DNA from 2 places in the Achromobacter sp. FW305-C-28 genome. Region 2 is predicted to be linked to the other one. Evidence: predicted binding sites of a transcription regulator. Region 2 holds the regulator's gene; the other holds the start of a gene.
What was found. The regulator LexA, encoded in region 2, represses DNA repair genes until DNA is damaged. The targets are predictions, from matches to a motif close to ACTGTATNNNNATACAGT.

Region 1 (16,012 bases), on a different contig from region 2:
AGCCCTCGCGGGTCTGCGCCAGCAGGGTCAGGTCCAGCGGCGCGGCGTCGGGGCCGGCGCGCAGCCGGAAGGTGGCGCCGATGATGAGCGGCAGCTTCTGGGTCTTGGCTTCCATGTGGGCCCGCACCACGCCGGCCAGGCTGCATTCGTCGGTGATGGCCAGGGCCGCGTAGCCGAGTTCGGCGGCGCGGGCGGCGAGTTCTTCGGGGTGCGAGGCGCCTTGCAGGAACGAGAAGTTGGACTGGCACTGCAGCTCGGCATAGCCGGGCAGCCCGATCAGCGGATCGGGGGCATCAGGGGAATCGTCGAACGGTTGCATGGCGGGTCGCGGGGCAGAAGGGCGCCGTCAGGCGTACAGGCCGTGCAGGAACCAGCGGGCGTGTTCGTCGTCGCGTTCGCGGTAGATCCAGTAGCGCGCGCGGGCGTCGTCTTCGGCCACGAAGTAGTCGCGCACGGTCAGGGCCGGGTCCCACCAGCCGCTTTCGATGCGTTCGGGGCCGCGCATCAGCCGCAGGGCCTGGCCGGCGTATTGCGGACGGTGGCCGGACAGCTTCAGGGGCTGCGGCGGATCCAGCAGCCAGAAGGGGCGATCGAGCGTGGCGGGCAGGGGCTCGGCGCGTTGCGGGGCATCCAGCGCATCGCCCCAGGAATTGGCGGCTTCGGGGCGGTGGTCGGGCGTGGGACAGGGGCGGCGCACCTGGTCGCGCCCCAGCCGCGCGGCCAGCAGGTCGAGCAGCCGGGCGTGGTCGGCCGCAGTGCCGCCCGGTTCGGGAAACAGGGTGGTGCTGGCGGCGGGCTGGTCGACCGTGTCGGGCGCCAGCAGCGCCACCGCGATGACCGGGGCTTCGAGCGTCAGGCGGCCAAGCTTTTCGCGCAGCAGGTTGAGAATCTGGGGCGCCTGCCAGACGGGCTGGGCCAAGGCCAGTTCCAGTTCGGTGGGCGGGCGGGCGTGGCGACCGCGTTCGTGGTCCAGCCGCAGCACTACGCGTCGCACCGCCAGTTGCCGCGCGGCCAGCCAGCCGCCCAGCTGTTCGGCCAGACGTCGCGCCACGGCCAGCACCGCGTCGGTGTGCTCGACGTAGTCCATGAGTTCGATGCGGCGCGAGAAGCTGGGCGGCGGTTCGATCCAGCGGTGCAGTTCGGGCGACTGACCGTAGGCGGCATCCAGGGCTTGCAGCAGGTCGGGGGCGCTGCGCCGTTGCAGGCCGGCGCGGGGCAGCGCGCGCAGGTCGGCCAGCGTGTGGCAGCCGATGTCGTGCAGCCAGTCCAGCCGCGGCTGCGCCTGCGGCAACAGGGCCACGGGCAGGGCGTCCAGGCGGCGCGCCAGCGTGGGCAGCGTCAGGGTGCGGCGCAACCGGGCGCGGCCCGGGCGGTGCGCCAGCAGCCAGGCGCCGGCCGCCGTGGGCGCCATGCCCAGCGACACGCGCAGGTCCAGTGCGCCCAGCGTGGCGGCCACGCGCCGGTGCAGGGCCCGCGGCCCGCGAAAGAACAGCAGGCTGGCGCCCACGTTGAGCAGAATGGTGTCGTCGCCGGCCAGGGCGACTTCGGGGGTGTATTGCAGCAGCGCCAGGGCCGCGCCTTGCAGGGTGTCGGCTTCGGCCAGGGGCTCGCGCGTCAGCAGTTCGACGCCGGGCGCGATGGCGGCCGCGCCGCCGCGGCGCATGCCCGTTCGCACCCCGGCCCGATGAGCGGCGGGAGTGAGGGCGGCGACGCGTTCCTGGTCGAGAACGGCGTAGGCCTGGTCTTCATGCGGCCAGTGCGGGCGCAGGGCGTCCAGCGGCAGGCAGCGCAGGTAGGCGGCGATCCAGAGGCGCATGGCGGGAAGGCGTAAGGGCGCCGGGCTCGAGGCCTACGTACAGCGGGGTGTCGCAGACCGGCCCCCGGCGCTTGAGAATATGGACGGACAACCCGCCCGCGGCGGGCGCAAGCGCCAGGCGCAAGGGGGCGGGGGTGGCGTTTTGCGCCGCGCTGGCCGGGCGCAGGGCGACAAAGAGCAGGTCGCTGGCCTGGGCGGCCAGGTGCAGGCGGCGCAGGGATTCGGGGCGCACGTGGGGCAGCCAGCACAGCAGCGCGCCGCAACTGCCGTTTTTAAGGATCTGTTCGGCGGCCCAGAGGGCATCCAGGGGTTTTTCGGGGGCCACCCACAGCAGTTGCCGGGGATCGAGCCGCCAGCTCATCCAGCTGGCGATATGCGGGGCATGCGGCGGCTGCACCAGCGCAATGGCGCGGCGGGTTTCCAGTTGCGCCAGGGCCGGCCGCAGCAGGCGGATTTCGCCGATGCCCGGCTGCGGGGTGAGCAGTTCGATCAGTGAGCCCAGCGGCCAGCCGCCGTCCGGCAGCTCGGCCGACAGGGCGGCGTGGCCGGTGGGCAGGCTGCGGGCGGCGCCCCGGGCCAGCTGGGTGGCGCGCCACACGGCGGGGTGGATGTGTTCTGGAGACTGCATGGCGGGCGGACGACCCGGTTTTCCTGGGGTGAATAGCCAGGCGGGATGCGCCTGGGCCTATTTATATACTGTACGAATATACAGTATATTACCCCGGACGGAAGTAGCGGAAGGTATCCGCTTTATGCCGTCATCCGAATCACCGCCAGATCTTCGCTCCCAGTGGATTCAGGGCCGAACGCTCTGGCCGGCCACCGCCGGCTCATCCTGCCCAATCCCCGCTGCGCGATCGGCTTCCAGGCCGTAGAACTGCATGTCCTCGTAGCGGATCCAGTGCGACTTGCGTACCAGCCGGTGGCCGATCCAGAACGCCAGGAACAACGGAATCGCCAGGTAGGTCGAGGCCACGCCGATCCAGTCGATGCGTTCGTCCAGAAAGGCCTGGTAGTTCTGGCCCAGCGTGACCAGCAGGCACAGCACGAAGGCCAGCACCGGCCCGAACGGAAACAGGCCGGCCTTGTAGGGCAGGTTGGCCGTGTCGTAGCCGTGCTTCACGTAGCCCTGGCGGAAGCGGTAGTGGCTGACGGCGATGCTCAGCCAGACGATGAATTCGGTCATGCCCGCGAAATTCAGCAGCCAGATGTAGACCGCCTTGGGGCTGTAGACCACGCTGAACATGCACAGGCAGGCAAGCGCGGTGGTGGCCAGCAGTGCGTACAGCGGCACGCCGCTGCGGGTCAGGCGCTTGAAGATCGCCGGGGCCTGGCCTTCGACGGCCATGTTGAACAGCATCCGCGTGGCGGCGTACATGCCCGAGTTGCCGGCCGACAGCACCGACGTCAGGATCACCGCGTTCATCACGGTGGCCGCCGACAGCAGCCCGGCGTGCTGGAACACCAGCGTGAACGGGCTGACGGCGATGTCCTCGACCTCGTTGCGCAGCAGTTGCGGGTCGGTATAGGGAATGAGCAGCCCGATGATCAGGATGGCCAGCACGTAGAACAGCAGGATGCGCCAGAACACGTGGTTGATGGCGCGCGGCACGTTGCGGCGCGGGTTTTCGGATTCGCCGGCCGCCACGCCCACCAGTTCGGTGCCCTGGAACGAATAGGCCACGACCATGGCCACGCCCACCCAGGTGGCGGCGTTGCCCACGAAGGGCGCGTCGCCCACCGCCCAGTTGCGCATGCCCACCGGCGCGTCGCTATGGATGATGCCCACCAGCATGGCCAGGCCCAGCACGATGAAGCACAGGACGGCCACGACCTTGATGATGGCGAACCAGTATTCGGCCTCGCCGAAGCTGCGCGCCGAGAACGCGTTCAGGCCGAAGGTCACGCCCAGGAACACGATGCTCCAGATCCATCCGGGGGTATCGGGGAACCAGTACGCCATCACCAGCTGGGCAGCCACCACGTCCACCGCGACCACCGTGGCCCAGCTCAGCCAGAAGTTCCAGCCCAGCGCAAAGCCGAAGCCGCCGTCCACATAGCGGGACGCATAGGTACAGAAAGAGCCCGAGACGGGCATGAAGGTGGCCAGTTCGCCCAGGCTGGTCATGATGAAATAGACCATCAGGCCAATCAGCAGGTAGACCAGCAGCGCGCCGCCCGGCCCAGCCTGCGCGATGGCCGCGCCGGAGGCGATGAACAGGCCGGTGCCGATGGCGCCGCCCAGGGCTATCATGGTCAGGTGGCGTGCCTTGAGCACGCGGTGCAACTGGTTTTGGCCGGCCGGAGGATTTCCCGAGTCTGTCGTCGGTGTTTTCATGGAATGCGTCGAAATGCGTGTGGCGCGCATTTTACAATGGGGCTATCCAGTGCCTTTGCGGAGCCGTTACATGGCTGCTTCTCCCCCGATTTCCCGCTCGCTCGAATTCCTGCCCGAACCTGGCACCGACGTGCGCCAGCTGTTCATCCTGCTGCACGGCGTGGGCGGTTTGCCCGACAACCTGCTGCCGCTGGCCGAGGCCGTGCGCGCCGCGTTCCCTGCCGCCGCGGTGCTGATCCCCGAAGGTTTCGAACCCTTTGACGGCGGCGGCGCCGGCCGCCAGTGGTTCTCGGTGCGCGGCGTTTCCGAAGACAACCGCCCCGAACGCGTGGCCCAGGCCATGCCGCCGCTGGAAGCCTATGTGCGCCAGGCCCAGGCCCGCTTCGGCCTGTTGCAGTCAGACACCGCGCTGGCCGGTTTTTCGCAGGGCGCCATCATGGCGCTTGAACTGGTGCAGGCGCACGACGGCATGGCCGGGCGCGTGATCGCCTTTTCGGGCCGCTATGCGCAGCTGCCCAAGGCCGCGCCGCAATACACCACCTTGCACCTGCTGCATGGCGCCGACGACCCCGTGATGCACGTGTCGCACATCCAGGCCGCGCAGGCGCGGCTGGACGAACTGCACGGCGACGCCACCATCGACATCGCCACGCACGTGGGCCACGAGCTGCATCCGGCCCTGATCCAGCGCGCCATCGTGCGGCTGCAAACTTGCGTGCCGCTGCGCAGCTGGGAAGCGGCGCTGGGCCTGAACCAGGCGCCACCCGACGGCGCCACGCTGCATTGAACCCGCGCGCCCGAGCGTCTTGCCGGACGAGGGCTGTCCGATGAGCCCCGCGAAATCCGCGGCCGCGCGCGAGGCGGACCCCGTTGGCGGCGCGCAAAGCATTTTCCGGGTGCTGCGCATCCTGAAGTACGTGGGTGCGGCGCCCGCGCGCGGCGTGGGCCTGACCGACGTGGTGCGCGAACTGGGCCTGACCCCGCCCACCGCGCACCGCATGCTGACGGCGCTGCTGCAGGAAGGCTTCCTGTCGCTGAATCCCAAGCTCAAGACGTACAGCCTGGGGCGCGAGTCTTACATTCTGGGGCTGGCGGCCGAAAGCCGCCATGGCATCAAGGCCATCGCCGAATCGGCGGTGCTGCGCCTGGCCCAGTCCACCGGCGATACCAGTTTCCTGTCGGTGCGCTCGGGCCACGAGGCCGTCTGCGTCGACCGCAAGACGGGCGATTTTCCCATCAAGATCCTGACGCTGGAAGTGGGCCACCGCCGCCCGCTGGGCGTGGGGGCGGGCAGCCTGGCGCTGCTGGCGTTCCTGCCCAATGACGACATCGAACGGGTGCTGGCGCGCTATGACGCGTCGGCCGCGCCCGACCTGCCGTCCACCGCCATGCTGCGCGAGGACATCGCCGCGGCGCGCAAGCACGGTTATGCGCTGAACCCGGGCCGCATCATCCCCGATATGCTGGGCGTGGGCGTGCCGGTGTTCGACCGCGCGCAGCACGTGGTGGCCGCGTTGAGCGTGGCGGCGATCCGTTCGCGCCTGTCGGGTGCGCGTTTGCAGGAAGTGGTGGCATCGCTGCAGCGCGCCGCCACGGAATTGGCGGCGGAACTGGCGCCGCGGGCCTGACAGGCCCGGCGGGCGCGTGACCGGCATCGCTGACCGGTCTGGCCGGCCTCGCTGCGCAATGCGGCAAGCCGGCCCCGCCACGCAACGCGGCAAGCCGGCCGTTACCGCCCCGCGCAGGACTTGCCGCCGTCCACCGGCAGGCACACGCCGGTGATGTAGCGGGCTTCGTCGCTGGCCAGGAACAGCGCGGCATGGGCCACGTCCCAGGCGTCGCCCATGCGGCCCATCGGGCTGGCCGCGTTGCGTCGGCGGCGCATTTCCTCGACGTCTTCGAACTGGCCCGTGATCTGCGCGTAGATCAGTGGCGTGTCCATCACGCCCGGCAGCACCGCGTTGACGCGGATGTTGTCGGGCGCGTAGCGCACCGCCAGCGCCCGGGTCAGGTGGTTCAGGCCGGCCTTGGCGGCGTAGTACGAGGTGTAGGGGTAGGTGTTGACCTGGATCGACGCCAGCGACGAGATGTTGACGATGCTGCCGCCGCCCTGGGCCAGCATGACCGGCAGCACGTGCTTGCAGGTCAGGAACACGCCGGTCAGGTTGGTGTCGATGACGCGGTGCCAGCTTGCTTCGCTGGCCTCGATGGGGTCGCCCATTTCGGTGATGCCGACGTTGTTGTGCAGCACGTCGATGCGGCCGGCCTGCTCGCGCATGGCCTGCACCACCGCCAGGATCTGGCCGCCGTTGGTCACGTCGGCCGCCAGCGCGGTGCAGCGTCCGCCTTCGTCCAGGATGATCTGGCGGGTTTCCTCGGCCGATTCGGGCCGCAGGTCCACCGCGAACACGTGCGCGCCTTCGCGGGCGTACAGGGCCGCGGCGGCGCGGCCGTTGCTCCAGCCTGGCCCGGACGAGCCGGCGCCGAACACCAGGGCCGTCTTGCCCTGCATGCGCCGGCTCGCGCCAGGTCGGACCGAATCCGATTGACCCGAGCCTGGTTGTCCCGGGTTCGACCGGCCCTCGTGGGATGGCTCCCTCTCTGCCTGGCTCATGTCAGTCCGCCGAGATGTGGGCGAAGTCGGCCACCTTCTTCCACTTGGCCACGTCTTCCTTGATCATCGCGGCGAAGGCCTGGGGCTGGTCGGCCACCACGTAGGCGCCCACGCCGGCGTACTTGGCCTGCACGTCCGGGTCGGCCAGGGCGCGGCGCGAGGCCTCGCTCAGCTTGGCCAGGATGGGAGCGGGCAGGCCGGCGGGGGCCAAGAGGCCGTTCCACATTTCGGCGTCGTAGTCGGGCAGGCCGACCTCGGCAAACGTGGGCACGTCGGGCAGTTGCGGCAGCCGCTTCTTGGCGGCCACCACGATGGCGCGCAGGCTGCCGGACTGGATGTGCGCCATGGACGAGGCCGCCGTGTCCCACAGGATGGGCACCTGGCCGGCGATGACGTCGTTCAGCGCGGGGCCGGTGCCGCGATACGGCACGTGCATCATGTCCAGCCCCGACAGCGATTTGTAGTATTCCATTGCCATGTGGGTGGCGCCGCCGTTGCCCGACGAGGCGTAGGAATACTTGCCCGGCGCGCCCTTGATCAGCGCGAAGAACGCGGCGTAGTCCTTGGCCGGGAAGTCCTTGTTGACCACGATCACGCCCGGCACGCGGATGATCTGCGTGACCGGGGTGAAGTCCTTGACGGCGTCGTAGGGCAGGTTCTTGTACACCGCCGAATTGGTGCCGTTGGTGCTGGACGTGCCCAGCAGCAGGGTGTAGCCGTCCGGCGTGGCGCTGGCCACGGCACGCGAGCCTACCGTGCCGCCCGCGCCGCCGCGGTTTTCCACCACCACCGGCTGGCCGATCTGCTTGCCCAGCGCCTCGGCAAAGATGCGGCCGACCACGTCCGACGTGCCGCCGGGCGGGAAGGGCACGATCAGGCGGATCGGGCGGTCGGGGTAGTTGCCGGCGGTGCTTGCCGCATTGCCTTGGGCGGCGGCAGGACCCGCCAGGGCAGCGGCCAGGGCGGCAGCGCCCAGGGTCAGCCAGTTGCGGATTTTCATGGTTTGTCTCCTCGCGTGGGAATGATGTTTTTTTATTGGCTCAGGCGATGCGGTCGCCCGGCTTGATCTTGGCTGCGCGGCTGTCCACGCCCGGCAGCATGTGCGCGGGGTCGCGCGTGACCACCACGTCCAGCACCGTCGGCCGATCGCGGCAGGCGTAGGCGGCGGCCAGCGCGGCGGGTATCTCGGCCGGGTCCTCCACCCGGATGCCATTGCAGCCCAGCGCGCGCGCCACGTTGGCGTAGTGGGTTTCCGCCAGGTCCGACGACTGGTAGCTGCCGCTGCCGTACATCAGGTGCTGCAGCGCCTTGATATAGCCCGACGCGGCGTTGTTGACCACCACCAGCGTGAACGCCAGGCCCATGCGCACGGCCGTTTCCAGTTCGCCCAGCGACATATTGCAGCCGCCGTCGCCCGTCAGGCTGACCACCTGCCGGCCCGGGGCCGCGGCCGCTGCGCCGATGGCGCCGGGAATGCCGTAGCCGATGGACGCAAAACCGCGGTCGGGCACGAAGCCGCGGCCCGCGCGCTTGGTGTCGAACAGCAGGCCGCCCCAGTGCGCGGCAAAGCCGCCGTCGGCCACCAGCACGCCGTCTTCGGGCAGGCTGGCGTTGATCTCGTGCATCAGGCGGGCCATGCCGATGGGCCGGTCGGCCGATGTCAGCTTGCCCTGCACGGATTCGCGCCAGGCGTGCATGGCCTGGCCCACTTCGTCGGCGTAGCCCTGGCGGCGCAAGGCGCCGGCATCGGGCTGCGCGGCCAGGTGCTGGTCCAGGTCGGCCAGTGTGGCGCGCACGTCGCCCCACAGCCGCAGCGCGGGCGTGGTGGTGCGGTCGAATTCCTCGGCCACGATGTCCAGGTGGATGATGGGGGCGCCCGTGGACAGCAGGTCGTAGCGGCGCGTGGCCACTTCGCCCAGCTTGCAGCCCACCACGAACAGGCAGTCGGACTTGGATATCAGCTCGTTGGCGATGCGGCTGTAGCGGCCGAACAGGCCTGCGTTCAACGGGTCGCTGCAGGCGATCGCGCCCTTGCCGCTCATGGTGTGGGCCACGGGAATGTTGTAGCGCCGGGCGAAGTCTTGCACGGCCTGCGCGGCATCGCTGATGTGTACGCCGCCGCCGCACAGCATCAGGGGGCGGGCGGCGCCGGCCAGCATGGCGGCGGCCTGCGCCAGGCCGTCGGCATCGGGCCGGCAGCGCAGCGCGGGCGCGCGGCGGTAGGTATCCACGGCATGGAAGGCGGCGGCGTCGAAGGCGTGGACTTCATGGGCGATGTCTTCGGGCACGTCCAGCACCACCGGCCCGGGGCGGCCGCTGGTGGCCACCGCGAAGGCGCGCCGCACCAGCTCGGGGATGCGTTCGATCTTCTCGACCCGCAGCACGTCTTTCACCACCGGCCTCAGCACTTCCAGCTGGCGCGCTTCCTGGGTCATGTTCTTCCAGGAATGCATGCGGTGCGAATCGCCCACCAGCGCCACCATCGCGGTGCCGGCATTGTAGGCTTCGGCCAAGCCGGTGACGAGATTCGTCGCCCCCGGCCCCAGCGTGGCGTCGCACACGGCGGGCCGGCCGCTGACCTTGGTGTAGGCGTCGGCCGCGAACACCGCGCAGCGTTCGTCGTTGATCAGGTTGTGGTTCAGCTTCAGGCGCCGCACCGCGTCGTAAAACGGCAGCAGCTGAAAGCCCCCCATGCCGAACATCAGGCCGACGTCATGCGCCGCGAACATGCGGGCGATGGCTTCGCCGCCCGTGATTTCCAGTTTTTCCGACATGCGGACGTTGCTCCCTAGTGGATTGCGCGCCCTGTCAGCAGGGCGTCGATAAAGGTTTTCAGGGCCATGCCGGGGCGGCAGCCCAGGTCGCGGGCGCGGGCGTTGGCCGACGACACCACGCCGTCTTCGAAGCACGAACGGGCATCGCCGATGCGGGCGCTATGGGCCGATACCGTCAGCGCCGCGATGCCGCGCTGCTGCAGCAAGGGCAGGCGGCCGATGCCGGCGCTGTCCTTGCCGATGCCGGCGTCGTTGAAAGTCACCAGCCGCGGTTCGGCGCGCACGCCGTCGATGGCCAGGCCCGCCAGGCGTTCGCCATGCGAGGCGGTGACGGCGATCAGGCCGTCGTCCGCGGGGCCCAGCAGCGAGACCGAATCGGCGCCGATGACGCGCGCTGCGCCATCGGCGCCGGTGGCCAGGATGCGGCGCGCTTCTTTCTGCGGCGCGGGGTGGGTGGGCGCCAGGTCGGCGCGGGCCAGCCGGGCAGCCGCCTGTGCGACCGCCATGCCGGGCCGGCAGCCCAGCGCATAGGCCAGGTCGTTGACGTGGCTGATGATGCCGTGGCGCGCCATGTCGGCACCGTCGCCGATGCGGCAGCTGCGATAGTCGGCCGTGGCGGCGGCCACGCCCCATTGCTGCAGGTCGTGCAGGCCGGCAATGCCGGCTTGTTCGCAGCCCACGCCCGCATCGTTCAGCACCACCGCGCGGACCCGGCCGCGGGCTGCGCAATACGCGGCGTAGCGGCCGCCGTGCGAACCGGCGATCACCACACGGCCGGCGTCTTCGGGCGCCAGCTTGGTGATGCTGTCCAGGACGCGGGCTTCCCGGGTGTCTGTCTCGTATTCCATATTATGGATTTTTTATCCCAACACCCTGGTGGCGCAGAGGCGGCGCTCAAGGGCTGGGTTATCTCCGTGCAGCTATCAATGATGTTCTGCAGGCGATTCTACGAGCGTGCGTTTCCCTGGAGCAATGATGTCTCCATATTATGGAAATCAATTTCTGGAAGAGTGCCCGAACGGGCAAGGAGCAGGCGGGCCGAGCGGCCCGTCCGCAGCGGCGCTTACTTCTCCCAGCCGCCGCCCAGCGCCAGGAACACGGCGATCTGGTCGTTGCTGAGTTCGGCCTGGCTGGCGGCCAGCGCGCTTTCGTTGGTGGCCAGCGTGCGTTCGGCGTCCAGCACGGTCAGGTAGTCGGTCTTGCCGTACTGGAACAGCTGGCGCGCCTGCGAGGCGGCCACGGCGGCCTGGTCACGCGCGGCCTGCAACGAGGCGTCGCGGTCCAGCTGGCGGGCATAGACCACCAGCGCGCTTTCGGTTTCGCGCAGGGCGTTGAGCACCGAGGCGTCAAAGCGTGCGACGGCGGCGCGAGTGTTGGCTTCGGCTTCGGCAATGCGGGCCTGCACCGCGCCGGTATTGGGCAGCGTCCAGGAAATCAGCGGGCCGACGCTCCAGCTGAAGGTGCCGCGGTCGCCGAACATGGCGGCGGGGCCGCCCGAGGCGGCGGACAGGCCCAGCGTGATCTTGGGATATAGGTCGGCCGTGGCCACGCCGATGCGCGCGGTGGCGGCGGCCAGGCTGCGTTCGGCCTGGCGAATGTCGGGACGGCGGCGCAGCAATTGCGCGCCATCGCCCACGGGAATGGTCTGCGCCAGTTTGGGCGCGGCGGCGCATTGCAGCAACGACGCGGGAATCTCGGCCGGCGTCTTGCCGGTCAGGGCCGCCAGCCGGTACAGCGCGGTGCGCTGCTGGGCCTGGAAGGGCGGCAGGTTGGCTTGCAGCTGTTCGAGCTGACTGCGCGCGCGGGTGACGTCCAGCGCGGTGCCACGGCCGGCGCGTTGCAGGCGCGACACGGCGTCCAGCGATTCCTGCTGCACCTTCACGGAATGCTGCGCCGAGGCCAGCTGCATGCCGGCCGCGCACAGATTAGCGTAGGCGCGCGCGGTTTCCGCGGCCACGGTGACGCGGGTGGCGTCGTAGGCGGCCTGCGCCGATTCGGCGTCGGCGGTGGATGCTTCGACGGCGCGGCGGATCTGGCCAAACAGGTCCAGCTGGTACGACATGCTGGCGCCGGCCGAATACGACCAGCGGTTGGGCGAATCGATGCCGGGCGCCAGTTCCTGGATGCCGGACACGTGGCCGAAGGTGGGCGAGGCGTTCACGCCCAGGCTGGGCTGTTGCTGCGCCTGGGTTTCGCGCACCGCGGCCTGGGCGCGTTCCAGGTTGGCGCTGGCTACGCGCAGATCGGTGTTGGCCGCCAGCGCCTGTTCGACCAGCCCGTCCAGCGTCGGGTCGTTATACAGGCGCCACCAGTGACCGGCCACCGCGTTCTGCTGGAACACGCCTTCCTGCGCTTCGGTGAACGGCACCTGCGCGCTCTGCCGCGTGGCGACCGACCCGGCGGGCACCTGGTAGTCAGGGCCCACGGTGGTGCACCCGGCCAGCGCGGCGGCCAGCATCAGCGGCAGGAAGAGTTTGGTGTTCATGGCGGTTACGGCTTGGCGTTGTCGATGGGTTGAAAGGGTTGAGGGAAGCGCGGATCAGGACGGCTGCCTGGCCGCGGGTTCGCCGGCGCGCGGCGCGGCGGCGGCGCCTACTGCCACGGTGGCGGTCTGACCGGCGACCAGGCGCACGCCGTCGGGGACCTCGTCGATCTTCACGCGCACCGGAATGCGCTGCGCCAGCCGCACCCAGTTGAAGGTCGGGTTGACGTTGGGCAGCAGGTTGGCGCTGGTGCTGCGGTCGCGGTCGGCGATGCCCAGGGCGATGCTCTCGACGTGGCCGCGGATCTGGCGGCTGTCGCCCATCAGCGTGACGGTCACGGGGTCGCCTTCGTGGATGCCGGGCAGCTTGGTTTCCTCGAAGTAGCCTTCGACGTAGAACGAGCTGGAATCGACCAGCGCCATCACGCCGCGGCCGGCGGTGGCGTACGACCCTGCACGCAGGTCCAGGTTGGTGATGCGTCCGTCGGTCGCGGCCAGCACGCGGCTGCGTTCCAGGTTCAGGCGCGCGGTGTTCAGCTGCACTTCGGCCTGGGCCAGCGCGGCCTCGGTCTGCTGCAGCTTGGTCTGGCTTTGTTCCAGCGCCTCGGCGGCCACCAATTGGCCCAGCGAGCGGTTGCGCTTGGCATCGCGCATGGCTTGTTCGCGCGCCACCTGTTGCGAGTGCACGGACGCCTGCGCCTGGTCGAAGGCCAGCTGGAAGCGGGCGCGGTCGATCTCGAACAACAGGTCGCCGGCCTTGACGTCCTGGTTGTCGTGCACGGGCACGGCGGTGACCAGGCCGGACACGTCCGGCGCCACCTGCACCACGTAGGCCTTGACGCGGCCGTCGCGGGTCCAGGGTTCGACTTCATAGTGCACCCAGAGCTGCCAGCCGGCGGCCACGGCGGCCACCACGACGGCGGCGGTCAGCGCGAATTTGCCGATGGCGGCGGGGCGCAGGGCATTGGGGAGTTTCATACCTATCTCTGCAGAAAATAAGGGGAAATGAGGGATACGCCGTACAGCAGCACCACGAACAGCGCCAGGTCGAACAGCGCGGGGTGCCACACCAGGCGGTACAGGCCGGCGCGCGCCAGCACGCGGCGCACGGCCCAGGCCACGCCCAGGGTGACCACGCCCAGCACCAGCAGCCAGGGGAAGTAAATGCCGTAGAGGTTGAATTCGCCGATCATGGGGTTTCCAGCGTGGGATGGGCGGGTTGATAGTCGGCCGCGTCCGGGAAGAACGCGCGGCGCAGGCCCACCAGGGCCACCACCGCGCGGTCGCGGGCGGCGGTGCCAGCCGGCGTGGCCGAGACGCTGGCCAGCGCGCGGTCGATCTGCGCCAGCATGTCCGGCGTCTTTTCACCGGCGCGCCACGACGAGCGGGCGCGGAAGAACTGCGCCAGGCTGGCCAGCACCGGGGCGATGGTGGCGTCGGCCATGGGCAGGTGGCGGCGGGCGTGCTGCAATTCGGTGATGTCGCGGCCCACGCGCAGGTCTTTCAGCGCGTCGGCGGCCACCAGGTCGTCGGGCCGCTTGGCCATGGCCAGGCGCGGCTGCAGCAGGCCGATGCGGTCCAGCATGCGGGCGGCGTAGGTGTGGCGCGCCGGGGCGCGCGGCGAACTTGCCAGCACGGCCAGTTCTTTCCAGTTGGCGGCCTGGATGCGGCGGGCGCTCCAGTCGGCGCTGACGGTGCGGAAGATGGCGGCGATGATGGCGGCCGCGCCCACGCCCATGCACTGCGCCACCTGGGTGTCGATGAACGACACCAGGTCGGCGGTGTGGGTGTCTTGCAGCGCCATGGTGCCCAGAAATCCGAACAGCACGGCCATGGCCTTGCCGGTGGACGCGGGCCGCGCGATGAAGACGCCCAGCACGAAAGCGGTGGGCAGCATCGCCAGCGCCAGCATCTCGAACGAATGGATGGCGGGCATGATGCCCAGCAGGTACAGCGCCGACAGCGGAATGGAATACACCGTGTAGACCAGGAACTGCATGATGCCGGGCACGGGGTTGTCCTGCGAGGCAAAAAAGCAGCTGAAGATGGCGGCCATCATGGCGGCGGTGGCGCCGTTGCTCCAGGCCGTGCCGATCCAGAAGGCGCAGACGACCGAAATGGCCACGCCGGCGGCCAGGGCCGACAGCAGCGCCATGCCGTGGTCGCGGTGCAGCGTGCTGTTGTTGTTGGCGGCGCGTTCGGCGCGGGGCGCGCGCAGCGGGGCGCCGGCCAGTCCGGCGCGGATTTCCCGGCGCAGCGCCAGGCAGGCGTCGTAGGTGTCGATCAGTTCGCGCAGCCGCGCCATCAGGCTGGCCAGCAGCGCATCGCGCCAGCTTGAACGGCTGTCGATGTCGGGCGTCAGCTGGGTGACCGCGGCGCGCAGCTGCACGGCGGTTTCGTGAGTGGCCTTGGCGCCGGCGTTGATCCATTCCGAGATGTCGGCCAGCACTTGCGAGACCGGTTCGGGCAGCGGCTGGTCGTTGGCCTGCAAGGCCCGCATGCGGTCTTCGACGGCGGATACGGCGGGCGTCAGCGCGGAAATCTGGTCCTGCATGGCGCGCACCGCGCCGGCCGTCCAGCGCAGGTTGCTGGTGTCGAACGGCACGTGGGTGGACAACAGGCGCAGCTGGGTGATGTCGTTGGCCAGCACGCGGCGGTCGCGGTCTTTCTGTTCGGCGTTCTGGCCGCTCAGGGTGTCGTGGATCCAGAGCTTGGCGTCGCGCACGGCCTTGTCCAGCTGCAGCGTCAGCGCGGGCGCCAGGCCGCGCGGCAGCACGATGCTGTGGACCAGCGTGGCGCAGACGATGCCCAGGCTGATTTCCTCGACGCGCGCCAGGGCGGTATCGAACACCAGCGATGGGTCGGACACGCTGGGAAAGCCGATCATGGCGGCGGTATAGCCGGCCAGCATGAACAGGTACGAACGCGGCGTGCGGTCCAGCACCGACAGGTACAGGCAGGCGCCGACCCAGGCCACCATGGCGGCGGTCATGACGACGGGCGAATTCGACAGGCGCGGCACCATGTAGACGGTCATGGCCGAGCCGCAGAAAGTGCCGACCAGGCGATACAGGGCCTTGGACCGCACGGCGCCGGACCAGGGCTGGGCCACGATGTAGGCGGTGGTCATGGCCCAGAACGGGCGGGGCAGGCCGATGCTGTACGAGAGATACAGCGCCATGATGGCGCTGATATAGCTCTTGAGCGAAAAGATAGTCTCGCGGACGTTCGGCAATTTCATGGACGCCGGTCCTCTTGCGCGCCGGCCGTGCCGCGGCCCAGCGCGTTTTTCAGGGAATCGAACACGCGCAGGCAGGCTTGCAGGTCTTCTTCCCTGACGCCGTCGAACAGGCGGCGGCGCAATTCCACCAGCACGTCTTCGACCTGTTTGCGCAGGGCGTGGCCGGCTTCGGTCAGGTGCAGGGTCTTGGCGCGGCGGTCGTGGACGTCTTCGCGGCGTTCCATCAGGCCGGCGGCGACCAGTTGATCCAGCACGCGTACCAGCGACGGGCCTTCGACGCCCAGGGCTTCGGCCAGCGCGCCCTGGCGCACGCCGTCGCCCAGGCGGCCGGTCAGGATGACGGGCCAGGCCGTGGCTTGCGACAGGCCGTAGTCGGCCAGCGCCTTGTCTGCCGCGCCGCGATAAGCGCGCGACAGCACGATCAGGTTTGCGGTGGTAGCCATGAGTTGGGAGTCGGTGGGCGTGTTCATGAATTCGATTGTATCCTATCTATTAGCTTACTATTAATTGAAAATGGCGAAACTCTCCATAGATTTTTCCAATCGGAAGAATAGGGGGCGGGCTTTGCGCGGATGGAAAGCCGGGGCGGTCCGGAAATGGAAAGGGCGGCCGTATGGGCCGCCCGGGGATCAGGCCCGCTGCGTTACGCGGGCATCAACCGTTGCAGTCGGCCCAGCAGTTGGGCGTTTCGTACAGGCGCACGCGGGTCAGGCGCAGGTCGGCGCCGTAGTGGCCGTGATAGTGCGG
Region 2 (16,012 bases):
AGAGCAACATCATGCTGATCGGCCCCACCGGGTCGGGCAAGACGTTGCTGGCGCAGACGCTGGCGCGCATGCTGAACGTTCCGTTCGTCATGGCCGATGCCACCACGCTGACCGAAGCCGGTTACGTGGGCGAAGACGTCGAAAACATCATTCAGAAGTTGCTGCAGAACTGCAACTATGAAGTCGAGAAGGCGCAGCGCGCCATTATCTACATCGACGAAATCGACAAGATTTCCCGCAAGTCCGACAACCCGTCCATCACCCGCGACGTGTCGGGCGAAGGCGTGCAGCAGGCCTTGCTCAAGCTGATCGAAGGCACGGTGGCCTCGGTGCCCCCGCAGGGCGGGCGCAAGCACCCCAACCAGGACTTCGTCCAGGTCGACACGACCAACATCCTGTTCATCGTCGGCGGCGCCTTCGACGGACTGGAAAAGGTCATTCGCGACCGTACCGAAAAGTCCGGCATCGGCTTCTCGGCCTCCGTGCGCGCCAAGTCCGAACGCGGCGTGGGCGAATTGTTCTCCGAGGTCGAACCCGAAGACCTGATCAAGTTCGGCCTGATTCCGGAACTGGTCGGCCGTCTGCCGGTGGTCGCCACGTTGGACGAGCTCGACGAAGCCGCGCTGGTCCAGATCCTGACCGAGCCCAAGAACGCCCTGCTCAAGCAGTTCCAGAAGCTGTTCGCCATGGAAGGCGCCGAGCTGGACGTGCGCCCGGCCGCCTTGAAGGCCATCGCCCGCAAGGCGCTCAAGCGCAAGACGGGCGCCCGCGGCCTGCGTTCCATCATCGAGCAGGCCCTGCTCGACACCATGTATGACCTGCCTTCGCAAGGCAACGTCAAGCGCGTGGTGCTGGACGAAGGCGCCATCGAAGGCGAGGGCAAGCCCTTGCTGATCTACGCGGACGAAGAAAGCGCCGCCGAAAAGCCCGAGCGCGGAGAAGTCCGCGACGCCGCGGCCTGACGGTTATTTCAGAAAAACCCGTTCTCGTAACGGGTTTTTTTACCTCGGGGCCAGGCGTTGAACGCATGCTCTCGGGGCGTGTCCAAGAAAACAAGGGATACCGGCCGCTGTTTTTTTTGCCGTTTTGTTTATCCGGCAGCCGGGATCTTGAATTTTCGGCTATTGTTCCCATAACAGACGTAACTGACGAAGATGCCCGGGTATACCCGGTCATCCTGTCCCCGATACGCCGAGTCATACCGAGGAACCTCCTATGTCTGCCAGCCAGACCCTGCCTTCCGACCCGATCGACCTTCCCCTGCTGCCACTGCGCGATGTCGTGGTGTTTCCGCACATGGTCATCCCGCTGTTCGTCGGCCGTCCGCGCTCGATCCGCGCGCTCGAGGTTGCGATGGAAGCGGGCAAGAGCATCATGCTGGTGGCCCAAAAGTCCGCCGGCAAGGATGATCCCACCCCCGAAGACGTCTACGAGATCGGCTGCGTTGCCGGTATCCTGCAGATGCTCAAGCTGCCCGACGGCACCGTCAAGGTGCTGGTCGAAGGCACCCAGCGTGCCCGCATCAACAGCATCGAAGACGCCGATTCGCACTTTACGTGCCAGGTCACCCCGATCGAGCCGGACGCCGTCCAAGGCTCCGAAACCGAGGCCTTGCGCCGCGCGATCGTTGCCCAGTTCGAGCAATACGTCAAACTGAACAAGAAGATCCCTCCGGAGATCCTGACCTCGCTCGCCGGCATCGATGACGCCGGCCGCCTGGCCGACACGATCGCCGCGCATCTTCCGCTGAAACTCGAGCAGAAGCAAAAAATGCTCGAGATCGTCGGCACCTCCGAGCGCCTCGAAGGCTTGCTCACGCAGCTGGAAACCGAAATCGACATCCTCCAGGTCGAGAAGCGGATTCGCGGCCGTGTGAAGAAGCAGATGGAAAAGAGCCAGCGCGACTACTACCTGAATGAGCAGGTCAAGGCCATTCAGAAAGAGTTGGGCGAAGGCGAAGAAGGCGCGGACATCGAAGAGCTCGAAAAGAAGATCATCGCTGCCCACATGCCCAAAGAGGCACGTAAAAAGGCCGATGCCGAGCTCAAGAAGCTCAAGCTCATGTCGCCCATGTCGGCCGAAGCCACCGTGGTGCGCAACTACATCGATACGCTCATCAATCTCCCCTGGAGAAAGAAGAGCAAGATCAACAATTCCATCTCCAACGCCGAAACCGTACTGGACAACGACCACTACGGCCTGGAGAAGGTGAAGGAACGCATCCTTGAATATCTTGCCGTGCAACAGCGCGTGGACAAGGTCAAGGCGCCGATCCTGTGCCTGGTCGGCCCTCCGGGCGTCGGCAAGACCTCGCTCGGCCAGTCCATCGCCAAGGCCACGAACCGCAAGTTCGTGCGCATGGCCTTGGGCGGCGTGCGCGACGAAGCCGAGATCCGCGGCCATCGCCGGACCTACATCGGTTCGATGCCGGGCAAGATCGTCCAGAACATGTCGAAGGTCGGCGTGCGCAATCCCTTGTTCCTGCTCGATGAAATCGACAAGCTGGGCATGGATTTCCGCGGCGATCCCTCGTCGGCATTGCTCGAAGTGCTGGACCCTGAGCAGAACCACACGTTCCAGGACCACTACATCGAGGTCGACTTCGATCTGTCCGACGTCATGTTCGTGGCGACCAGCAACACGCTGAACATTCCGCCGGCGCTGCTGGACCGCATGGAAGTGATCCGCCTGTCGGGTTACACCGAGGAAGAAAAGATCCACATCGCCCGCGACCATCTGCTGCCCAAGCTGATGAAGAACAACGGCGTAAAGGATACCGAGCTGACCGTCGATGACAGCGCCTTGCGCGATATCGTGCGCTATTACACCCGCGAAGCCGGTGTGCGTGCGCTCGAACGCGAAGTGGGCAAGATCTGCCGCAAGGTCATCAAGCAATTGCTGACCCAGACCGATCGCGCCAAGGCCGAAGGCAAGACCCTCGAGGTCAAGCCGGTCAATGTCACGGGCGACAACCTCAGCGACTACCTCGGCGTGCGCCGCTACACCTTCGGCATGGCCGAAAAGGAAAATCAGATCGGCCAAGTGACCGGCCTGGCCTGGACGGAAGTCGGTGGCGACCTGCTCACGATCGAAGTGGCGGACATGCCCGGCAAGGGCGTGATCCAACGCACCGGTTCGCTGGGCGACGTGATGAAGGAATCGGTCGAGGCGGCTCGTACGGTGGTGCGCTCGCGGGCACGTCGCCTGGGCTTTGCCGACAGCGTCTTCGAGAAGCACGACATGCACGTGCACGTGCCGGAAGGCGCGACGCCCAAGGACGGTCCGTCCGCGGGTATCGCGATCACCACGGCCATGGTGTCGGCGCTGTCGCGCATTCCGGTGCGCGCCGATGTCGCCATGACCGGCGAAATCACGCTGCGTGGCGAAGTCCTGCCGATCGGCGGCTTGAAGGAAAAGCTGCTGGCCGCCCACCGTGGTGGTATCAAGACGGTCTTGATCCCGGAAGAAAACGTCAAGGATTTGGCGGAGATCCCGGACAACGTCAAGAACCATCTCGAGATCGTGCCGGTCCGCTGGATCGACAAGGTGCTGGAACTGGCTCTGGAGCGTCTGCCCGAACCGCTGGCTGAAGACGAGGCGGTCAAGGAACCGCTGGTGGCCAAGCCGGCCGAGCCGGGTTCGACGGATCCGGTGCTCAAGCACTGATCCCGGCCTGGAGGGCGCTGCTTGCGGCGCCTGCAACAAGAAACCCCGCCATGGCGGGGTTTCTTTTTTGGAGCTTGCCTCTGAACTGCAGTGTGCCCTGAACTACGCTGGCGAAGTGGGCGCTGTGCGTGGCTTGGCAAGGCCTGAAAGGCCCGCCTGGCGCGCGGTTCAGTGCCGCATCAATGCAGGGCGTGCGTGCGGATCAGGCCGACCGCGATGCCTTCGAGGGCGAATTCCTGGTCGGCTTCGACCACGATGGTGTCGAAGTCGGGGTTTTCGGGCAGCAGCTCGATACGGCCATGTTGGCGTTGCAGGCGCTTGACGGTGACGTCGTCGCCCAGGCGGGCCACCACGATCTGGCCGTTGCGGGCTTCGGAGGCTTTCTTGACGGCGAGCAGGTCGCCTTCGAGGATGCCGGCGTCGCGCATGCTCATGCCGCGGACCTTGAGCAGGTAGTCGGGCGCTTGGGCGAACAGGCTGGAGTCGACGCCGATTTCGCGTTCTACGTGCTCGGCGGCCAGGATGGGGCTGCCCGCGGCCACCCGACCTACCAGCGGCAGGAGCAGTTGCGCCAGGCCCGGCAGGGGCAGGGCGGCTTGCGTGGGGGCGGCCGAGGCATCTTTCAGGCGGATGCCGCGCGAGGCGCCCGCAGTGAGTTCGATGGCGCCTTTGCGGGCCAGGGCCTTGAGATGGTCTTCGGCCGCGTTGGGCGAGCGGAATCCCAGGGCCAGGGCAATTTCGGCGCGGGTGGGCGGAAACCCGGTACGCGCGACGGTTTGCCGGATGAGGTCCAGGATTTGCTGTTGACGATCAGTGAGTTTGCTGGCCATGGCGATGATCCGTTGGGGTCGGACTGTACATATATACAGCAGCATTCTGGGGGACATAACGCAAAAAAGCAAGCGGGTGTCGATATAGACGGCAAGCGGCCATGGCAGGCGTGTAATAAAAAACGGGACCCGAAGGTCCCGTCTGACATGTGCCGGCTATGCGAGGCGGTTTACAGCACCGCGGCGATGCCCTTGGCGACCTGGTCGATGTTGCCGCTGTTCAGGGCGGCGACGCAGATGCGGCCGCTGGAGACGGCGTAGACGCCATGCTCTTCGCGCAGGCGGTCGACCTGGGCCGACGTCAGGCCCGAGTACGAGAACATGCCGCGTTGTTGCAGCACGAAGCTGAAATCCTGCTTGCCGCCGTGTTCCTTGATTTTCTCGACCAGCTGCTTGCGCATCAGGCGGATGCGGTCGCGCATGCCGCCGAGTTCCTGTTCCCACATGGCGAACAGTTCAGGCGTGTTGAGGACGGTCGAGACGATCGTGCCGCCGTGGGTGGGCGGGTTGGAGTAGTTGGTGCGGATGACGCGCTTGAGCTGGCTCAGGACGCGGGTGGCCTGGTCTTTGCTGCCGGCCACGACAGTCAGGGCGCCGACGCGCTCGCCGTACAGCGAGAACGACTTCGAGAACGACGAGCTGATGAACATGGTCATGTTCAGGTCGGCGAACAGGCGCACGACGGCCGCATCTTCCTTGAGGCCTTCGCCGAAGCCCTGGTAGGCGATGTCCAGGAACGGGACCAGGTTGTTTTCCTTCACGACGGCGGCGATCTGCTGCCATTGTTCGAAGGTGGGGTCCACGCCGGTGGGGTTGTGGCAGCAAGCGTGCAGCACGACGACGGTCTGGGCCGGCGCAGCCTTCAGGGCTGCCAACATGCCGTCGAAATTCAGGCCGCGGGTGGCGGCGTCGTAGTAGGCGTAGGTGCCGACTTCGAAACCGGCGCGTTCGAACAGAGCGCGGTGGTTTTCCCAGCTGGGATCGCTGATCAGGACCTTCGAGGTCGGCAGCAGCTGGCGCAGGAAGTCGGCGCCGATCTTGAGGGCGCCGGTGCCGCCCAGGGCCTGGGTGGTCAGGACGCGGCCTTCGGTGACCAGCGGGGAATCCTTGCCGATCAGCAGGGCTTGTGCGCCCTGGTTGTAGCCGGCGATGCCTTCGATCGGCAGGTAGCCGCGGGCAGCGGCGGCTTCGATGCGGGCGATTTCGGCCTTGCGCACGGCGCCCAGCAGGGGAATCCGACCCTGGTCGTCGTAGTACACGCCAACGCCCAGGTTCACTTTACCGGGGCGGGTATCCGCGTTGTATTGTTCGTTCAGACCAAGAATGGGGTCGCGCGGCGCGAGTTCGACGGAATCGAAAAGGGTGCTCATGGGACTCTGCTGAGGGTGAGTGGACGCAGTGGGAAGTGCTGTGGATAATGGGGGGTTTACCCTGGGAACAGTCTAGCATGCCTAAGAGCGCAATAGACCCGAGTGCTGCGGGCGCGGCCGCCGCTGGTGCAACTGCTGGCGCAGCCAGCGAATCGACCAGCGAGTCGACCATCGCATCGACCGGCGCTGCCCCCGTTACGGCTGTACCCGGTGCGGGCCCGGCGGGTGCCGGATTCGTGGATTTTCCGGACAGCCCGTTTCATCTGTACCAACCGTACCCGCCCGCCGGCGACCAGCCGGCGGCCATCGAGGGCCTGGTGCAGGGCATTCAGGATGGCCTGATGTTCCAGACCCTGCTGGGCGTGACCGGTTCGGGCAAGACCTACACCATGGCCAACGTCATTGCCCAGCTCGGGCGACCGGCGTTGGTTCTGGCCCCGAATAAGACCCTGGCGGCCCAGCTGTACGCCGAAATGCGCGAGTTCTTCCCCAAGAACGCGATCGAGTATTTCGTGTCGTACTACGATTACTACCAGCCCGAAGCCTACGTGCCCACGCGCGACCTGTTCATTGAAAAGGACTCGTCCATCAATGAGCACATCGAGCAGATGCGGCTGTCGGCCACCAAGAGCCTGCTGGAGCGCCGCGACACGATCATCGTGGGCACGGTGTCGTGTATCTACGGTATCGGCAACCCGGGCGACTATCACGCCATGGTGCTGATCCTGCGCGCCGGCGACCAGATTTCGCGGCGCGAGATCCTGGCGCGCCTGGTGGCCATGCAGTACACCCGCAACGACGCGGAATTCACGCGCGGCGTGTTCCGGGTGCGTGGCGAAACCATCGATATCTTCCCGGCGGAAAGCGCCGAACTGGCGCTGCGGCTGACCCTGTTCGATGACGAGATCGAAAGCCTGGAGCTGTTCGATCCGCTGACCGGCCGTATCCGCCAGAAGCTGCCGCGCTTTACCGTCTACCCTGGCTCGCACTACGTGACGCCGCGCGACACGGTCATGCGCGCCATCGAGACCATCAAGGAAGAACTGCGCGAACGGGTCAAGCGCTTCGTCGACGACGGCCACCTGGTCGAGGCCCAGCGCCTGGAGCAGCGCACCCGCTTCGACCTGGAAATGCTGCAGGAGCTGGGCTTTTGCAAGGGCATCGAGAACTACTCGCGCCACCTGTCGGGTGCGGCGCCGGGCGATCCGCCGCCCACGCTGATCGACTACCTGCCGTCCGATGCGCTGATGTTCATCGACGAAAGCCACGTCACCATCGGCCAGCTCAGCGCCATGTATCGCGGCGACCGGTCGCGTAAAGAGACGCTGGTGCAGTATGGCTTTCGCCTGCCGTCGGCGCTGGACAACCGGCCCCTCAAGCTCGAGGAGTTCGAGGCCCGGATGCGCCAATGCGTGTTCGTCTCGGCCACGCCCGCCGCCTACGAGAAAGAGCACACCGACAATGTCATCGAGCAGGTGGTTCGTCCCACCGGCCTGGTCGACCCGATCGTCGAGGTGCTGCCTGCCCGCACACAGGTGGACGACTTGCTGGGCCAGATCAAGGCGCGCGTGGGGCAGGGCGAGCGGGTGCTCGTCACCACGCTGACCAAGCGCATGGCCGAAGACCTGACGGACTTCCTGTCCGAGCACGGGGTGCGGGTGCGCTACCTGCACTCGGACATCGATACGGTGGAACGCGTCGAAATCATCCGCGACCTGCGCCTGGGCACGTTCGACGTGCTGGTGGGGATCAACCTGCTGCGTGAAGGCCTGGATATTCCGGAAGTGTCCCTGGTGGCCATCCTGGATGCCGACAAGGAAGGTTTCCTGCGGTCCGAGCGCAGCCTGATCCAGACGATCGGCCGGGCGGCCCGCAACCTGAACGGCCACGCCATCCTGTATGCCGACCGCATCACCGATTCGATGCAGCGCGCCATGGAAGAAACCAGCCGCCGCCGCACCAAGCAGCTGCAGTTCAACGCCGACAACGGCATCACCGCGCGCGGCGTGCACAAGGCGGTGCGCGAGTTGATCGACGGCATCGTGGCGCCGGTGCAGCACGACGCCCTGGAAGCCGCGGTGCCCGCGGAATTCCTGAAGGACGAAAAGGCTTTGGCGCGCGAGATCAAGCGCCTGGAAAAGCTGATGATGGACCACGCCCGCAATCTGGAATTCGAACAGGCCGCGGCAGCCCGCGACGCGCTGAACGCGTTGAAGCAGCGGGTGCTGTTGGACGGGGCGGTATGACGCTATTGCAGTATCTAAATGTATCTGTGCGCTGACAGGTCGCTGAACAGTGGGGATACGCGCGCCGTAGCATTTACATGCTCAATATTTGGACAATTGATCCGCCGGAAGCATCGTCTCAGACTTTAAGTGTGGGCTGTAACTATATGATTTATAGTGAATATTTAAGGTGACGTATCAGCGCGGCATCCTGGCCGGCGCCGTAAAAAAAGCTTGCCTTATCTCGGGTTTTCCCGCACACTTACTCCCATGATGACCAAGGTACTTTTCGTTTGCATGGGCAATATCTGTCGCTCGCCGAGCGCAGAGGGCGTGTTTCGCCATTTGGTGAACGACGCGGGTTTGGGCGATGTGGTTCGCATCGACTCCGCGGGCACGCACGCGTTTCATATCGGCGAGGCGCCTGATGCCCGGGCGCAGGCTGCGGCGCGTAAGCGCGGCTACGAGATCACGCACTGCGAGGCGCGTCAGGTCACCGCAGAAGATTTCCGCGACTTCGATCTCATCCTCGCCATGGATTGGGACAACCTGTCTGCCATGCAGCAGCAGTGCCCCAAGGCCTACCAGCACAAGCTGATGCTGCTGATGCGCTTTGCCAACGAGTTCGAAGAAGCCACCGTGCCGGACCCGTATTACGGCGGCGCCGACGGTTTCGGCAAAGTGCTCGACTACCTCGAAGATGCCTGTCAGGGCGTGCTCGAGCTGGTCCGCAAGCGCGCTACCCAGTACCAGGCGGCCTGATCCCCTGGTGCGCCAGGCTGCCCACGGGCGGCCCTGGGCAATTTGGTAGTGAAAAAAACCGCGCAACTGCGCGGTTTTTTCTAGCCGGGAGCCATACCAAATTAGTCGGGAATTTGCTATACTTGAGCCAATTACTCGGGTATTGACCGCCGGATTCGCCGGCGGCCATTGCCGAATCACAGGGAACCCACCATGCGGCTAACTACCAAAGGGCGTTTCGCCGTGACTGCCATGATCGATCTCGCTATGCGGCAGCATAGCGGCCCGGTCACTCTTGCGGCCATCAGCCAGCGTCAGAACATTTCGCTTTCGTACCTGGAACAGCTGTTCGGGAAACTGCGTCGCCACGAACTCGTGGACAGCGTGCGCGGCCCCGGCGGCGGCTACTCGCTTGCTCGCCTGGCGCGCAACGTGACCGTAGCCGACATCATCTTTGCCGTCGACGAGCCGCTGGACGCGACCAGCTGCGGCGGCAAGCGGGACTGTACGAGCGGCAACGACGGCAAGCCCGGCAAGTGCATGACGCACGAGCTCTGGGCGACGTTGAATCGCAAGATGGTGGATTACCTGGATTCGGTGTCCCTGCAAGATCTGGTTGATCAGCAGCGCGTGCGCCAACTGCAGGAAGCCAACAATCAAGCGCAGGCCTGCGCGGTGCGTGTGAATCGGGTGGGGGGCGCCAATGCCGCCGCCAATGCCCCGACCACGACCGTCGCGGCCAACGCCACCGTATAAGCAGCATCAGGAGTTGTAGAAATGACCACCCGCCCGATCTATCTGGACTATTCGGCCACGACGCCTGTCGACCCCCGTGTCGTCGACAAGATGGTGCCCTGGCTGTACGAGAACTTTGGCAATCCCGCTTCGCGCAGCCATGCCTTTGGCTGGGAATCCGAGGACGCGGTCGAACGCGCTCGCGAAGAAGTGGCCAAGCTGGTGAACGCCGACCCCCGTGAAATCGTCTGGACCTCCGGCGCCACGGAATCGGACAACCTGGCCATCAAGGGCGCTGCCAATTTCTACGCGGAACGCGGCAAGCACATCATCACCATCAAGACCGAGCACAAGGCCGTGCTGGACACCTGTCGTGAACTGGAGCGCCAGGGCTTTGAAGTGACCTACCTCGACGTCAAGGACAACGGCCTGATCGACCTGGACGTCTTCAAGGCGGCCCTGCGCCCCGACACCGTGCTGGTGTCCGTGATGATGGTGAACAACGAAATCGGCGTCATCCAGGATGTCGAAACCCTGGGCGAGATCTGCCGCGAGAAGGGCATCATCTTCCATGTGGACGCCGCGCAGGCGACCGGCAAGGTCGAGATCGACCTGCAGAAGCTGAAGGTCGACCTGATGTCGTTCTCGGCCCACAAGACCTACGGCCCCAAGGGCATCGGCGCGCTGTACGTGCGTCGCAAGCCGCGTGTGCGCATCGAAGCGCAGATGCATGGCGGTGGCCATGAGCGCGGTTTCCGCTCAGGCACGCTGGCGACGCACCAGATCGTCGGCATGGGCGAAGCCTTCCGCCTGGCGCGCGAAGAAATGGGCACCGAAAACGAGCGCATCCGCATGCTGCGTGATCGCCTGTGGGCCGGCCTGTCGCAGATCGAAGAGGTCTACCTGAATGGCGACATGGACCAGCGCGTGCCGCACAACCTGAACGTCAGCTTCAACTATGTCGAAGGCGAGTCCCTGATCATGGCGATCAAGGAACTGGCCGTATCCAGCGGGTCGGCCTGCACCTCGGCCAGCCTGGAGCCGTCGTACGTGCTGCGCGCCCTGGGCCGCAACGACGAACTGGCGCATAGCTCGATCCGTTTCACCCTGGGCCGCTTCACGACCGAAAAGGAAGTGGACTACGCCATCGAATTGCTCAAGAGCCGAGTCGGCAAGCTGCGCGATATGTCGCCGCTGTGGGAAATGGCCAAGGAAGGCGTCGACTTGAATTCCGTGCAGTGGGCCGCGCACTAAGCGCCCGCGCCAACGAAATACGTGGAGAACTGATATGTCTTACAGCACCAAAGTCCTGGATCACTACGAAAACCCGCGCAACGTCGGCTCGTTCGACAAGTCGGACGACTCGGTAGGCACCGGCATGGTCGGCGCGCCCGCCTGTGGCGACGTCATGAAGCTGCAGATCAAGGTCAACGAGGCCGGCGTCATCGAAGATGCGCGCTTCAAGACCTACGGCTGTGGCTCGGCCATCGCTTCCAGCTCGCTCGTGACCGAATGGGTCAAGGGCAAGACGCTGGACGAAGCCATGAACATCCGCAACACGCAGATCGCCGAAGAACTGGCCCTGCCGCCCGTGAAGGTGCACTGCTCGATCCTGGCCGAAGACGCGATCAAGGCCGCCGTGCAGAACTACAAGGAAAAGCATTCGGTCGTGGCCGAAGCTGTGGCGAACTGACATGTCCGTTACCCTGACCCAACAGGCTGCCACCCACATCGGCCGCTACTTGCAAAAGCGCGGAAAGGGTATTGGCTTGCGGCTCGGCGTTAGGACGACGGGCTGCTCCGGCATGGCCTACAAGCTGGAGTACGTGGACGACGTGGCGCCCGAAGACCAGGTCTTCGAGAGCTTCGGCGTGAAGGTGTTCGTCGATCCGAAGAGCCTGTCCTACCTGGACGGCACCGAGCTGGATTACGCCCGCGAAGGCCTGAACGAAGGCTTCAAGTTCCGCAACCCCAACGAGAAGGCGACCTGCGGCTGCGGCGAGTCGTTCACGGTGTAAGTCTTGGCTGGAGACGACCACTTCAGCCTGTTCGGCTTGCCGGCACGCTTCGACCTGGATGCGCAGGCGCTGGAAACCGCGTGGCGCACCGTCGCCGCGCAGGTGCACCCTGACCGCTTTGCTACGGCCAGCCCCGCGGAACGCCGCGTGGCGATGCAGTGGGCGGCGCGCGCCAACGAAGCCTATCGGCTGTTGCGCGATCCGCTGTTGCGAGCGCGCTACCTGTGTGAACAGGCGGGCGTCGATTTGCAGACCGAGAGCAACACGTCCATGGACACGGCTTTCCTGATGCAGCAGATGACCTGGCGCGAAATGCTGGACGATGCGCGCGATGACGCCGACGCCCTGGCGGCGCTGCAGGCCGAGTTGCAGGACGCCCGCGTGCAGATGCGCGCCACGCTGACCCGGTTGCTGGACGAACAGCACGACTACGCGGCCGCGGGCCTGAAGGTGCGGGAATGGATGTTCGTGGAAAAGCTGGCGCAAGAGCTGGCGCACGCCCATCCCTAGCCTGACGATCCGGACGAGCCTGGCCGCCGGACGCCTAGGCTTTGCCGCCTACTGAGCAGAAAAATAGAATCATGGCCTTATTGCAGATTTCCGAGCCCGGTGAATCGCCCGCGCCGCACCAGCGCAAGCTGGCGGTGGGTATCGATTTGGGCACGACCAATTCCCTGGTAGCCGCGGTGCGCAGCAGCGTGGCCGAAGTGCTGCCTGACGCAGAGGGGCACGTGCTGCTGCCGTCGGCAGTGCGCTACTACCCCGGCGGCCGCGTGACCACGGGCCGCGAGCCCCTGGCGCAGCAGGCCGAAGACCCGTTGAACACGGTGGTGTCGGTCAAGCGCTTCATGGGCCGTTCGCTGGAAGAGGCGCGCGCCACGCGCGCGCCTTACGAATTCGTGGACGCGCCCGGCATGGTGCGCATCCGCACGGTGCAGGGCGACCTGAGCCCGGTCGAGGTGTCGGCGCAGATTCTGGCCGTGCTGCGCCAGCGCGCCGAAGATGTGCTGGGTGACGACCTGGTGGGCGCCGTGATCACGGTGCCGGCGTATTTCGACGATGCGCAGCGCCAGGCCACTCGCGATGCCGCCCGGCTGGCCGGCCTGAATGTACTGCGCCTGTTGAATGAACCCACTGCCGCGGCGATTGCCTACGGCCTGGATAACGCCGCCGAAGGCGTGTACGCGGTGTACGACCTGGGCGGTGGCACGTTCGATATCTCGATCCTGCGGTTGACGCAGGGCGTGTTCGAGGTGATTTCCACCGGCGGCGATACCGCGCTGGGCGGCGATGACTTTGATTCCCTGATCGTCGACCACGTGGTGGCGGCGGCTGGCGCGGGCGACCTGACGCACGCCGATCGGCGCGGCCTGCTGATGGCGGCGCGTGCGGTGCGCGAAGCGCTGTCGGATGCGCGGGAAGCGTGTTTGCAACTGACGCTGGCCGGCGGCCAGGCGATTGACCGCACGTTGACGCGGACCGAATTCGAAACGTTGGCGCAACCCTTGATCCAGCGCACGCTGGAATGCGCGCGCCGTGCGCTGCGCGATGCCGAGCTCAAGCCGGCGGACGTGCGCGGCGTGGTGATGGTGGGCGGCGCGACGCGCATGCCCGTGGTGCGGGCGGCGGTGGGTGAGATGTTCGGCACCGCGCCGCTGACCGACCTGGACCCGGACCAGGTGGTGGCGCTGGGCGCAGCCCTGCAGGCCAACCTGTTGGCCGGCAACCGCGCACCGGGCGAAGACTGGCTGCTGCTGGACGTGATTCCGCTGTCGCTGGGCCTGGAAACGATGGGTGGCCTGGTCGAGCGCGTGATACCCCGCAACAGCACCATTCCGGTGGCGCGCGCGCAGGAATTCACGACGTTCAAGGATGGCCAGACGGCCATGAGCATCCATGTGCTGCAAGGCGAACGCGACCTGGTGTCCGATTGCCGCTCGCTGGCGCGTTTCGAGCTGCGCGGCATTCCACCGATGGTGGCCGGCGCCGCGCGTATCCGCGTGACCTTCCAGGTGGATGCGGACGGACTGTTGAGCGTGACCGCGCGTGAGCAGAGCAAGGGTGTCGAGGCTGCGGTGTCGGTCAAGCCGTCGTACGGTTTGGGCGACGACGAGATTGCGCAGATGCTGGCCGACAGCGTGGCGCAGGCCGATTCCGATGCCCGCGCCCGCATGTTGCGCGAGCAGCAGGTGGATGCGCGCCAGTTGGTGGAGTCGGTGCAGGCCGCATTGGCGGCCGATGGCGATCTGCTGAATGCCGACGAACGCAAGCGCGTGGACGAATGCCTGCAAGCGGCGCTCGCGGCGCAGGACGCCCAGGATGTGGAGACGGTGAAGGCCGCGACCGAGGCCCTGTCGGCGGCGACCGACGACTTTGCTGCCCGCCGCATGGACCGCAGCATCCGCGCCGCCCTGGCTGGCCGCAAACTTGACGAAATTGCCTGATAAGAAGCTATGCCGAAACTGACCGTACTGCCTCATCCCGATTACTGCCCCGAGGGCGCAGTGATCGAAGACGCGCCCAAGGGCGTGTCGATCTGCCGCGTTCTGCTGGACAACCATATCGACATCGAGCATGCGTGCGAGCTGTCTTGCGCATGTACGACCTGTCACGTGGTGGTCAAGCAGGGCTATGCGTCGCTGGAAGACGCGACCGACGACGAAGAGGATCTGCTGGACAAGGCCTGGGGCCTGACGCCGACCTCGCGCCTGTCGTGCCAGGCCTTGGTGACCGATGCCGACCTGACGGTCGAGATCCCCAAGTACACCATCAACCACGCCAAAGAGGGCCATTGATGAAGTGGACCGATACCTACCAGATCGCCGAAGCGCTGGTGGACGCCCATCCGGACGTCGACCCCAAGACGCTACGTTTCACCCAACTGCGCGAATGGGTGCTGGCCTTGCCCGGGTTCAGTGATGATCCCGAACGCAGCGGCGAGAAGATCCTGGAAGCCATCCAGATGGCCTGGATCGACGAAGCCGACTGAACCGCGCCGCAAACGCTCCCTTCGGGAGCGTTTTTGTTTTGGGGCGCCGGTCGCGCGGTATCATCAAGGCTCTTCTTGTTGTTCCTACCGCCCGAGTCTACCGATGCCCGCTGCCCCTTTGCGCTTTGGCCTGGCCGCCAACCGACTGCACCATGAAACGCCCGATGCCGCCTTGTTCAGCTGGTTGCGGGCGTGTTCGTCCACGATCCGCGAACTGGGCGTGCAATTGCACACCGTGGGCCGCACGCACGACGCCATCGTGCGCGAAGGCATGCTGCAAGGTTACAGCGGCCTGATCCGCTACCCGTATGGCCGCGAAGGCGGCTTGATGAAGCTGGTGGCGCGCGTGACCGAGGGGCGCGACGGACAGGCGCCGTTCGACGGCGCGATCTACCTGATCGACCCCGTGGACCCGTCGTCGATTTTTCCCGAGGCGCTGGCGCTCAAGCGCCAATGCATCACGCACGGCCGGCCGTTCATTTCGACGTTGGCCGGCGCCATTGAATGGATGGAGGTCGAGCGCATCCATGCCGGCCTGGCGCCGGATGTGTCGGCCTCGCGCCTGTTCAATTACACGGGCCAGACGCTGGCGCTGATTGCCCACGACGCGCTCAAGGACGAGATGGTGGCGTTTGCCAGCGAGCATTTCGACGTGCTGTCGCAATTTGCGCGGCGCGTGGCGACGGGCACGACGGGCGGCCGCCTGAACGACCTGGCCTGGTCGCGCGGCTGGCCCAAGGACACGCCCTGGGTCCATCGCTACCTGAGTGGTCCGCTGGGGGGCGACGCCCAGATTGCCGAGCTGGTGCTGGAACATCAATGCCAGCGGGTGATCTTCTTCGAAGACCCGCACGTGGCCCGCCAGCACGAAGCGGATATCCAGTTGCTGGAGCGAGCAGTGCGGGTGGTGACCGAGTCGGCTACCTGCGCGACGTCTCCGTCCGTGGCGCGGCGCTGGGCCCAGGCCGTGCAGTTGCGCGCAGGGCGGGGGTAGCGCGGCAAGCTGAGCCTTGCCTGCAAGCTGGGCATAGCAGAGCAAGCGGGGTAGGGACGGCACGCCGGATAGGACAAGGCAGGCAAGGGCGGCGCATGTGCCGCCCTTGTAGTTTGTGGTTTCTTGGCTATTCGAATCGTAAAAATAACCATTCTATGAAAGAGAACAATTAACATTTGGCTTTCAAAATCCATACAAAAGGGAGCCATGTTGATGTTTCGTCCTGTCATGCGCCGCCGCGTCGGAGTGGCCGCGGCATTGGGGCTGCTGCCCACCGTATTGCTGGCCCAGCAAGCCGCCGTGGGGCCCACCACGACGCTGCCGACCGTGACGGTGGAGGGCAGCGACGAGACCGCCACCGGTCCGGTGATGGGTTATGCGGCAACGCGGTCGTCCACGGCCACCAAGACCGATACGCCGCTGATCGAGACGGCGCAGTCGATC

Region 1: imuA (translesion DNA synthesis-associated protein ImuA) is a predicted target of LexA. The motif match lies at 2,512-2,529, and genes of this name have one in related genera.

The regions. Positions count from the first base shown of each region.
Region 1 is NZ_JBYSYL010000003.1:299,094-315,105, forward strand. Features, by position in the region: gene AC3WMR_RS10175 (error-prone DNA polymerase) at 1-319, opposite strand, end outside; gene AC3WMR_RS10180 (Y-family DNA polymerase) at 347-1,816, opposite strand; gene imuA (translesion DNA synthesis-associated protein ImuA) at 1,746-2,444, opposite strand; gene AC3WMR_RS10190 (amino acid permease) at 2,613-4,169, opposite strand; gene ypfH (esterase) at 4,225-4,941, shown strand; gene AC3WMR_RS10200 (IclR family transcriptional regulator) at 4,982-5,782, shown strand; gene AC3WMR_RS10205 (SDR family NAD(P)-dependent oxidoreductase) at 5,884-6,666, opposite strand; gene AC3WMR_RS10210 (Bug family tripartite tricarboxylate transporter substrate binding protein) at 6,770-7,768, opposite strand; gene AC3WMR_RS10215 (thiamine pyrophosphate-binding protein) at 7,809-9,542, opposite strand; gene AC3WMR_RS10220 (hypothetical protein) at 9,557-10,390, opposite strand; gene AC3WMR_RS10225 (efflux transporter outer membrane subunit) at 10,606-12,027, opposite strand; gene AC3WMR_RS10230 (efflux RND transporter periplasmic adaptor subunit) at 12,082-13,002, opposite strand; gene AC3WMR_RS10235 (DUF1656 domain-containing protein) at 13,005-13,217, opposite strand; gene AC3WMR_RS10240 (FUSC family protein) at 13,214-15,265, opposite strand; gene AC3WMR_RS10245 (MarR family winged helix-turn-helix transcriptional regulator) at 15,262-15,735, opposite strand; gene queD (6-carboxytetrahydropterin synthase QueD) at 15,920-16,012, opposite strand, start outside.
Region 2 is NZ_JBYSYL010000004.1:282,474-298,485, forward strand. Features, by position in the region: gene clpX (ATP-dependent Clp protease ATP-binding subunit ClpX) at 1-962, shown strand, start outside; gene lon (endopeptidase La) at 1,216-3,666, shown strand; gene lexA (transcriptional repressor LexA) at 3,846-4,496, opposite strand; gene AC3WMR_RS13435 (amino acid aminotransferase) at 4,667-5,866, opposite strand; gene uvrB (excinuclease ABC subunit UvrB) at 5,944-8,112, shown strand; gene AC3WMR_RS13445 (low molecular weight protein-tyrosine-phosphatase) at 8,362-8,853, shown strand; gene iscR (Fe-S cluster assembly transcriptional regulator IscR) at 9,046-9,588, shown strand; gene AC3WMR_RS13455 (IscS subfamily cysteine desulfurase) at 9,610-10,821, shown strand; gene iscU (Fe-S cluster assembly scaffold IscU) at 10,856-11,260, shown strand; gene iscA (iron-sulfur cluster assembly protein IscA) at 11,262-11,585, shown strand; gene hscB (Fe-S protein assembly co-chaperone HscB) at 11,589-12,095, shown strand; gene hscA (Fe-S protein assembly chaperone HscA) at 12,167-14,029, shown strand; gene fdx (ISC system 2Fe-2S type ferredoxin) at 14,039-14,380, shown strand; gene iscX (Fe-S cluster assembly protein IscX) at 14,380-14,574, shown strand; gene AC3WMR_RS13490 (methylglyoxal synthase) at 14,678-15,568, shown strand; gene AC3WMR_RS13495 (TonB-dependent siderophore receptor) at 15,782-16,012, shown strand, end outside.